One region of the Streptomyces sp. NPDC101178 genome, then DNA from elsewhere that is predicted to be linked to it. Evidence: riboswitches for the same ligand, from Rfam matches in the RefSeq annotation. Region 1 holds a riboswitch; the other holds the start of a gene.
The links. Region 1 has a riboswitch for cobalamin ahead of ACIRR8_RS19995 (ABC transporter substrate-binding protein). Riboswitches for the same ligand answer to the same signal wherever they lie in the genome.
Positions count from the first base shown of each region.

Region 2: it holds a riboswitch for cobalamin, as region 1 does, so the genes downstream of both, metE (5-methyltetrahydropteroyltriglutamate--homocysteine S-methyltransferase) here and ACIRR8_RS19995 (ABC transporter substrate-binding protein) in region 1, are expected to answer to the same signal.

Region 1 covers NZ_JBIWOZ010000006.1:409,880-414,240, forward strand. Annotated here, with positions in the region: gene ACIRR8_RS19990 (FecCD family ABC transporter permease) at 1-481, opposite strand, end outside; gene ACIRR8_RS19995 (ABC transporter substrate-binding protein) at 535-1,593, opposite strand; cobalamin riboswitch at 1,654-1,839, opposite strand; gene ACIRR8_RS20000 (beta-ketoacyl-[acyl-carrier-protein] synthase family protein) at 1,935-3,164, opposite strand; gene ACIRR8_RS20005 (acyl carrier protein) at 3,161-3,442, opposite strand; gene ACIRR8_RS20010 (acyl-CoA dehydrogenase) at 3,573-4,361, opposite strand, start outside.
Region 2 covers NZ_JBIWOZ010000007.1:2,031-6,391, forward strand. Annotated here, with positions in the region: gene ACIRR8_RS20470 (pyridoxal phosphate-dependent decarboxylase family protein) at 1-1,012, opposite strand, end outside; gene metE (5-methyltetrahydropteroyltriglutamate--homocysteine S-methyltransferase) at 1,254-3,578, opposite strand; cobalamin riboswitch at 3,761-3,908, opposite strand.

The DNA.
Region 1 (4,361 bases):
GGTCGGTGGTGGAGCCGAGCGTATGGCTGAGCAGCAGAACCAGCGCGAACGAGCAGATCGCCCCGACGAACGCCCCGGCCGACAGCGACACCGCTCCCCCGCCGACGCCGAGGACGACCACCACGACCGCCCCGGTGGAGGCTCCGGAGGAGACGCCGAGGACGAACGGGTCGGCGAGCGGGTTGCGCAGCAGCGACTGCATCACCGTGCCGCACACCGCGAGCCCGGCCCCGCACACGGCGGCGAGCAGGGTACGGGGCATGCGCAGGTTCCAGATGATGCCGTCCCGGATCGGGCTCAGCTCCGATCCGCCGAAGCCCAGATGGGAGGCGACGGCGGACCAGACGTCCGGGACGGAGATCCTGGCCGGGCCGATCGTGACGGCGACGGCTACGGAGAGCAGCAGGAGCAGGAGTCCGCCGGTCCAGATCAGCGCCTGCACCGGCACGCCGACCCGCCGTACGTCAGCGGGCCGCTCCACCGTCGGGCTGCCGCTACTCACCCCGCGCGCCTTCACCGTCGGATTCCCGCCGCTCACCCCGCGAGCCCGAAGGCGCGCAGCCCGGCGGCGACGCGCTCAAGTCCCTCGACCGTCCGGATGGTGGGGTTCATGGCCTGGCCGCTGAGCAGCACGTACCGGCGGTTCTTGACGGCGTCCATGGTCTTGGTGACCGGGTTGGACTCCAGGAACTCGATCTTCTTCTCGGCGCTCTCGGCCGTCTGCATGGTGCGGCTCAGGTCGCCGATGACCAGGACGTCGGGGTTGCGGTCGGCGACGGTCTCCCAGCTGATCTGGGGCCATTCGTCGTGGGTGTCGTCGAAGACGTTCTTCGCGCCGAGCTCCTTGGTGATGACACCCGGCGCGCCGCAGCAGCCGGCGAGGTAGGGGGCCTTGGAGTCGGAGAACCAGTAGAGGAGCGAGGCGTCCGAGGCGTCGATGCCGTCGGTGGCCTTCGCCACCCTCGCCCGGAGCTTCTTCACCAGGGCGTCACCGCGCTCGGGGACGCCGAACACCTGGGAGAGTTCGCGGACTTCGGTGTAGACGCTGTCCATGGTGAGGGGTGCTGTACGGGCTCCGTCACCGCCGCCGCTGTTGTCCTTGCCGGTGCAGTCGGCGGGCGAGATGTAGGTGGGGACGCCGAGCTTCTCGAACTGTTCGCGTGGGGCGACGCCGCCCTTGGCGAGGGTGGAGGCGAAGGAGGCGGAGAGGAAGTCGGGCTCCTTGTCGAGGACCTTCTCGGATGAGGGCCGGTTCTCCGATATGCGCTCGACGCCCGCGTTGGCCTTCTCCAGGCCCTTCATGACCGGGTCGCTCCAGGTGGCGGTGGCCGCGAGCCGGTCGGCGAGGCCGAGCGACAGGAGGATCTCCGTCGATCCCTGGTCCACCGAGACGGCCTGCCGCGGTGGCGCCTTCACGGTGACGGTGCGCCCGCAGTTCTTCAGGGTGAGCGGGAAGCCTTCGGCCTTGGCGGCGCTGCCGCCGCCGTCACCGGAGGAGGAGGCTCCACTTCCGCCGCAGGCGGTGAGGAGGACGGCGCCGGCCGCGAGGAGGGCGGCGGTGCGTATCGGGGCGGGGGTGGCCATGGGCAGCACGGAGGACCTCGGTGTCTCTGGGCCCAGCCGCGGAGCCCGTCGTACGGTCCCGTGCCCCGGGTGCGGAGCACGGGTGCCAGCAGGTCTTCGGACTCGGGTTCGTCCGGGCGGGACGCCTTCCCGGAGCGCGTGTGCTCCAGTGGCCGTGGCCCCGCCCGTCCCCCTCACCGCTGCGCGTCAGTTCCGGTCTCGCACCGGATTCCCTGACCCCGTCGCTGGGGTTCGACTGGCCCCGGCAAGCTATCACGGGTCTTCGCGCAGCTCAGAGCCGGTGCGGGACCGCTTCATCGGTCGGGCCGGTGCGGCGCGGGATCGTCCCGCCGCACCGGCCCGGCCCACCTCTACGGCGCTTGCAGCGCGATCACCGCGTTCTGTCCGCCGAAGCCGAAGGAGTGGCTGACGGCCCGTCGTACGGGCACCTCACGCGGTGCCTTGGTGACGCAGTCGATGGCGAACCCGGGGTCCGGGGCGTCCAGGTTGGCGATCGGTGGGACGATGCCGTGCTGGAGCGTCAGGACGGTCAGTCCCGCCTCGATGGCTCCGGCCGCTCCCATGCAGTGGCCCAGGACACCCTTGGGAGCGGTGACGGGCGGCCGGTGCGGGTAGGCCCGGCCGATGAGAGCGGCTTCCGTCGCGTCGTTCAGCGGGGTCGAGGTGCCGTGCGCGTTGACGTGGTCGACGTCCTCGGCGCGCCAGCCCGCGTCCCTCAGCGCCGCGTCGACGGCGGCCTCGGCGACCGCACCGGAGGGGTGCGGGGAGGTCGGGTGGTGGGCGTCGGTCGTGGCGCCGGTGCCGGCGAGCAGCGCACGGGGGGCCGCCCCTCTGGCCCGGGCGTCCTCGGCCCGTTCCAGGACCATGATCGCGGCGCCTTCGCCCATGACGAGCCCGGCCCGGTCGGCGGCGAAGGGACGGCAGAGACGGGCGGGGTCCCCGTCACCGTCCCGCAGCGCCGCCGCGCCCGAGCGGGCGAAGCCGGTCATGGCGACCGGGAAGACGATCGACTCGGTGGCTCCGGCGATCGCGATGTCGCACTGCCCGAGCGCCAGCATGTCGCGGGCCACGGAGAGGGCGGTCACCCCGGAGGAGCAGGCCGTGCACGGGGCCAGGCTCGGACCGGTGGCCTTCATCTGGATGGCGATCTCGGCCGCGGGCATGCTCGGGATGGTGAGCAGGATGCCCGAGGGCGAGGTGGCCTCGGGTCCGCGCCGCTCCAGGGCGACGGCCTGTTCGGTCAGTCCGGCGGAGCCGCCGCTGCTGGTGCCGACGACGACGGCGACCCGGGCGCCGTCCCAGTGGGCGGGGTCGAGCCCGGCGTCGGTCACCGCCTCCCGGGCGGCGAGGACGGCGAACTTGACGTACCGGCCCATGCGGAAGGCGGTGCGGCCGCCGACCGCCCCGTCCAGGTCGATGCCGGAGACCGTACAGGCGAAGTCGACTTCGCAGCCGTGCAGTTCGGGGACGGTGCGCGCGAAGGACGCGCCGCGGCAGACCCCGTCCCAGGTGGTGTCGGTGGTGTGGCCGGCCGGGGTGATCATCCCCAGTCCGGTGACGGCGATGGCGGGTCGGTTCATCGGGTGTTGCTCACCGGCACCGCACTGCCCGCCGCCTCGCCGCCGACGGCCGCGTCGATGAACGCGGAGATGTCGGCGAGGGTGGCGTCCTTGTAGAGCTTCTCGGAGTCGGCGCTGACCCCGAGGGTCTCCTTGATGATGACGGCGAACTCGGCGACCGCCAGGGAGTCCATCTCCAGGCTGTCCATCGTGGACTCCGGCAGGATTTCGGCCGCGGGCACCTTGAACGTCTCGGTCAGCACCTCGGTGATCTTCGGGTGGATGGTCTGGCTCTTCACGGTGTTTCCTCTCATCGGGACTCAGGGGGCTCATCGGCGCGATCGGCGGGGAGCCCGTCGGCGCCTGCGCTACGGCGGGTGGCGGTACGCACCGGCCCACCGCCGAAATAACTGGAGGACGATCCTCCGGTTACGCCCTGGGGCGAACCGATTCGTCTACGCTCACCTGCGGCTTCTCGAACCATCGGGAGAGCACCGACGTGGTTCCCCAGTACGCCAGCAGCACACCGCGCGTGCCGAGCGCCGCCACCTTCTCGCGCAGCGGCCGCCGCCGCTTGCTGCCGCAGGCGGGCCGCCGGAACTCCGCCGTGCGGCGCCCGGCTCCGGCCGCCTTGCGCCTCGCCGCTCCCCCCGGCCTGCGGCCCCGGTGCCAGGAACCCTCCGGGTCGTCGTAGGCGTCCGCGTAACCGGGTCCGGCGATCGGCCAGTCCGACATCAGCCGCTCCGGCAGCGCGAACGCCCCCACCAGCTCGGGCGCGTGGAGGGCCACGGTCGCGATGAGCCGCTCCACCGCGTCGGGCAGCGCGGACACCTGTTCGGCGGTCAGCCGTCCGGCCGCCAGCAGGTCACCGCTGTTGCGGGCGATCCACTGGAGCGCGAAGAGGCGGTGCAGCTCGGTCAGCCGGTCGCGGGCCGGGCCCGGCGGCAGGGTGGCCGCCGCCTGCTCGTACGCCTCGCCCGCCTGCCGGTAGCCGTACGCCTCCACGCCGCGCAGCGCCGCTCCCGAGGCCGCGTTCCACCGGCCGAGCGGGTCGCCGGGCGGAGCGGCGCTGATCCGCTCCCGGGCGCGGTCGAACCAGCTGTCCTCCACCGCCGCGAGCAGCCTGCCCAGGAAGCGCGGGTCGTCCAGGTCGCCGGGGCCCGCCGCCTCCTCCTCGTCCCGGACCGTGACGCTGAACAGCATCTCGGCGGCGGCCTT
Region 2 (4,361 bases), on a different contig from region 1:
GGCCGAGCAGGTCGGGGAGGCCGGCCTCGGTGTCGTCGTCGGCGTTGAGGTAGTCGGTGCGCAGGGAGAGCGGCGCGAGCAGGGCGGTGTCCGAGACGGCCAGAACTCCGGCGGCGACCGGCTGCCAGCCGAGTTTGTGCAGGTCGAACGTTACGGAGACCGCCCGATCGAGCCCCGCCAGCCGGGGCGCCAGGTGCTCGCTGAAGAGCAGGGGCCCGCCGTATGCCGCGTCCACGTGGAGTTCGGCTCCGTACCGGTCCACGGTGTCGGCGATCTCGGGAAGCGGGTCGATGCGCCCTTCGTCCGTGGTACCGGCGGTGGCGACGACCAGGACCGGGCCGCCGCCGAGCCCGGCCAGGGTGCGGTCGAGGGCGGCGGGGTCGATCCGGCCGTCGTGGCAGGTGACCTGGGTCGGGGCGGGCAGGCCGAGCATCCAGGCGGCCCGGTGGACGCTGTGGTGGGCGTTGGCGCCGGTCACCACTCGCAGAAGGCCTGGCGCCGCGCGTTCGCGCGCGAGGAGCAGCGCGACCAGGTTGGACTCGGTGCCGCCGCTGGTGATGAGCGCGTCGGGTGCGGGAGCGTCCGGGTGGACGAGCCGGGCCAGGGCGGCCGTGGTCAGCTCCTCGATCACTCCGGCGGCGGGCGCCTGGTCCCAGGAGTCCATCGACGGGTTGAGCGCCGCCCCGGCCAGCTCCGCCGCGACCGCCACGGCCAGCGGCGGGCAGTGCAGATGGGCGGCGCACGCGGGATCGGCCGGGTCGGCGGCACCCTCGGCCACCGCTCGTACGAGGTCCGTGAGCGCGGCCTCTTCGCCGACGCCTTCCTCGGGCAGTACCGGGGCGGCCAGAGCGGTGGTCCGCCGGGCCACGGCGTCCGGGCCTCCGGCGGGCAGCGGCCCGCCTCGGGCACGGGCGGCGGACTCCAGCGTGTCCAGCACGACCGAGGTGAGGGCACGCAGGTGGCCCGGTCCGTCGGCACCGCCCGCGAGGAGGCCTCCCGTACCGGCACTCATACCGCACGCTCCAGGCGGAGTTCGGCGGACAGCAGGCCCTGAGCACGCTCCATGGCGAAGCCCTTCGATCGGAGTGCAAGATCCACCACCGGGATTCGCTGGTTAGGCTAACCTAACTCTTCCGCCGAGGAAGTACGCACTCCGGCCGTCCGGGCCTGGCGAACCGGCCTGCTCCAGAACCGAGTCGAGGCAGCGCGCCCCGGTACGGGAGCGGCGGTGGCCGCTCCCGTACCGGGCCGGATCACGCCGCTTCGGCTGGCAGCTCCGCGCGGATCTCCCGCGCGGCGGCGACCAGGTTCTCCAGGGAGGCCCGGGTCTCGGGCCAGCCGCGGGTCTTCAGGCCGCAGTCGGGGTTCACCCACAGCCGCTCGGCCGGGATGGCCTCAAGTCCCTTGCGCAGCAAGGCCGCTGCCTCCTCGGTGCTGGGGATGCGCGGGGAGTGGATGTCGTAGACGCCGGGGCCGGCCTCGCGCGGGTAGCCGTGGGTGGCCAGTTCGCGGGCGACCTGCATGTGCGAGCGGGCGGCCTCCAGGCTGATGACGTCGGCGTCGAGGTCGTCGATGGCCTGGACGATGTCGCCGAACTCCGCGTAGCACATGTGCGTGTGGATCTGGGTGTCCGGCCGCACGCCGGAGGTGGCGAGCCGGAAGGACTCCGTAGCCCATTGCAGGTACGCGGCGTGCTCGGCGGCCCGCAGCGGCAGCGTCTCACGCAGCGCCGGCTCGTCGACCTGGATCACCGAAGTGCCGTTCGCCTCCAGGTCGTCGACCTCGTCGCGCAGAGCGAGCGCCACCTGGCGGGCGGTCTCGCCGAGCGGCTGGTCGTCGCGGACGAAGGACCAGGCGAGCATGGTGACCGGGCCGGTGAGCATGCCCTTGACCGGGCGCTGGGTGAGCGACTGGGCGTACGCCGTCCAGCGCACCGTCATCGGCTCGGGGCGCGAGATGTCTCCGGCGAGGACCGGCGGCCGGACGTAGCGGGTGCCGTACGACTGGACCCAGCCGTGCTGGGTGGCGAGGTAGCCGGTGAGCTGCTCGGCGAAGTACTGCACCATGTCGTTGCGTTCGGGCTCGCCGTGGACCAGGACGTCGATCCCGGCCTTCTCCTGGAAGGAGAGGACCTCGCGGATCTCGTCCTTGATGCGCTCCTCGTACCCGGCCTCGTCGATCCGGCCGGCCCGCAGGTCGGCGCGGGCGGTGCGCAGTTCGGTGGTCTGCGGGAACGAGCCGATAGTGGTGGTCGGCAGCAGCGGCAGACCGAGGTGGGCGCGCTGGGCCACGGTCCGCTCGGCGTACGGCTGGGAGCGGCGGCCGTCGGCGTCGGTGATGGCCGCCGTACGGGCCCGGACGGCCGGGTCGCGGGTGATGACGGCGTCGGTACGGGAGGCCAGGTCGGCCCGGTTCGCGGCGAGTTCGGCGGTGATGGCCTCGGTGCCGGCGGTCAGACCGCGCGCCAGGACGACGATCTCCTCGGTCTTCTGCTGGGCGAAGGCGAGCCAGCGGGCGACCTCCGGGTCGATGTCCTGCTCGGCCCGGGCGTCCAGCGGGACGTGCAGGAGGGAGGAGGAGGCGGAGACGTCGACGTGGTCCGCGAGGCCGAGGAGCGTGCCGAGGGTGGCGAGCGACTTCTCGTAGTCGTTGATCCAGATGTTGCGGCCGTTGACGACGCCCGCGACCAGCCGCTTGCCGGGCAGTCCGCCGGCCGCCGCGAGGTCGGCGAGGTTGCCTGCGCCCGACTCGGTGAAGTCCAGCGCGAGCCCCTCCACCGGCGACTTGGCGAGCACCGGCAGGGCCTCGCCGAGCCGCCCGAAGTAGGAGGCGACCAGCAGCTTGGAGCGGTCGGTGAGACCGCCGAGCTCGCGGTAGGCGCGGGCGGCGGCGTTCAGCTCGGCCGGGGTGCGGTCCTGGACGAGGGCGGGCTCGTCGAGCTGCACCCACTCGGCGCCCGCGGCCCGGAGGTCGGCGAGGACTTCGGCGTACACGGGCAGGAGCCGGTCGAGGAGGGTCAGCGGCTCGAAGCCGGCGGCGACGCCGGGGGCCGCCTTGGCGAGCAGGAGGTAGGTGACGGGACCGACGAGGACCGGGCGCGGGGTGTGGCCGAGCGCGAGGGCTTCCCTGAACTCGGCGACCTGCTTGGCGGAGTCGGCGGTGAACACCGCGTCCGGGCCCAACTCGGGCACCAGGTAGTGGTAGTTGGTGTCGAACCACTTGGTCATCTCCAGCGGCGCCACGTCCTGCGTGCCACGGGCCATGGCGAAGTAGCCGTCGAGGGCGTCCGCCTGGACCGCCTCGCGGTGCCGCTCGGGGACGGCGCCGACCATGACACTGGTGTCCAGGACGTGGTCGTAGTACGAGAAATCACCGGTCGGCACCTCGTGGACTCCGGCCTCGGCGAGCTGCTGCCAGGTTCCCCCGCGCAGTTCGGCGGCGGTCCTGCGGAGGGTGTCCGCGTCGACGCGGCCCTTCCAGTAGCCCTCGATGGCCTTCTTCAGTTCACGGTTCCGACCCTGACGGGGGTAGCCGTACACGGTGGCCCGTGCTGCCGCGGCTGCGGGCTTCGCTGTCACGTGACTCTCCTTCGCGAGCATGTCTCCAGCTGTTCCCGGGACGGGACGCGGACGCGAAGGGGTGACGAAGTCGGGCGGGAGCACGACACGTTGACCGTGTCCGTCCGCCTGACGGTTACGCCGACCCGCCCACGAGGTCACCGGGAACTCCGCACACGAACGGTCGCGTGCGGGCAACGGGCAGGTCTTCGGACTCGCGGGCACGTCTGCCGGGGGCAGACACCTACTGGCCGTCGCTTCCCAGACCCGGCCGGGTCCAGTGCGTATGACGGCGGTCGTTCCCGCTCACCGCTGCGGGGCAGTCCCGGATTCCCACCGGGTTCCCTCTTACGACACCCTGCCTGGCGGACAGGGCGAACCAGCTGCACCGGCCACCCTAAGCGGACGGCCGTCGGGCGCACACCGTTGTTCACTCTTCGGACGGTGATGTGAGACACGGGTTCCGGATGGGCACCGAGTGCACGCCGGATGGGCTCCGGATGAGCTCCGAACGGGTGACGTCGGGCAGAGTGAGGACCCCCGCACCAATCCGCCCCGGCAGGCGGCACCGAATGGTCGGTACAGGGGCGCGGAGCGGGCGCTCCTGCATCACTGCCCGGGACCGGATCCGGCATCCTGGCACGATCCGGCCCCGGGCAGCCCCGCTCCCCTCTGCGCACCCCGTTCCACCGTTCGTCGCCGGTTCGCTGACTTCCGGTCAGGTCGTGGGGGCATGGTGACCCAGATGTAACCGAATGGCGTAGGCGAGCCGGAACCACAGAGCGTCACAGGCCGTTCTTCTTG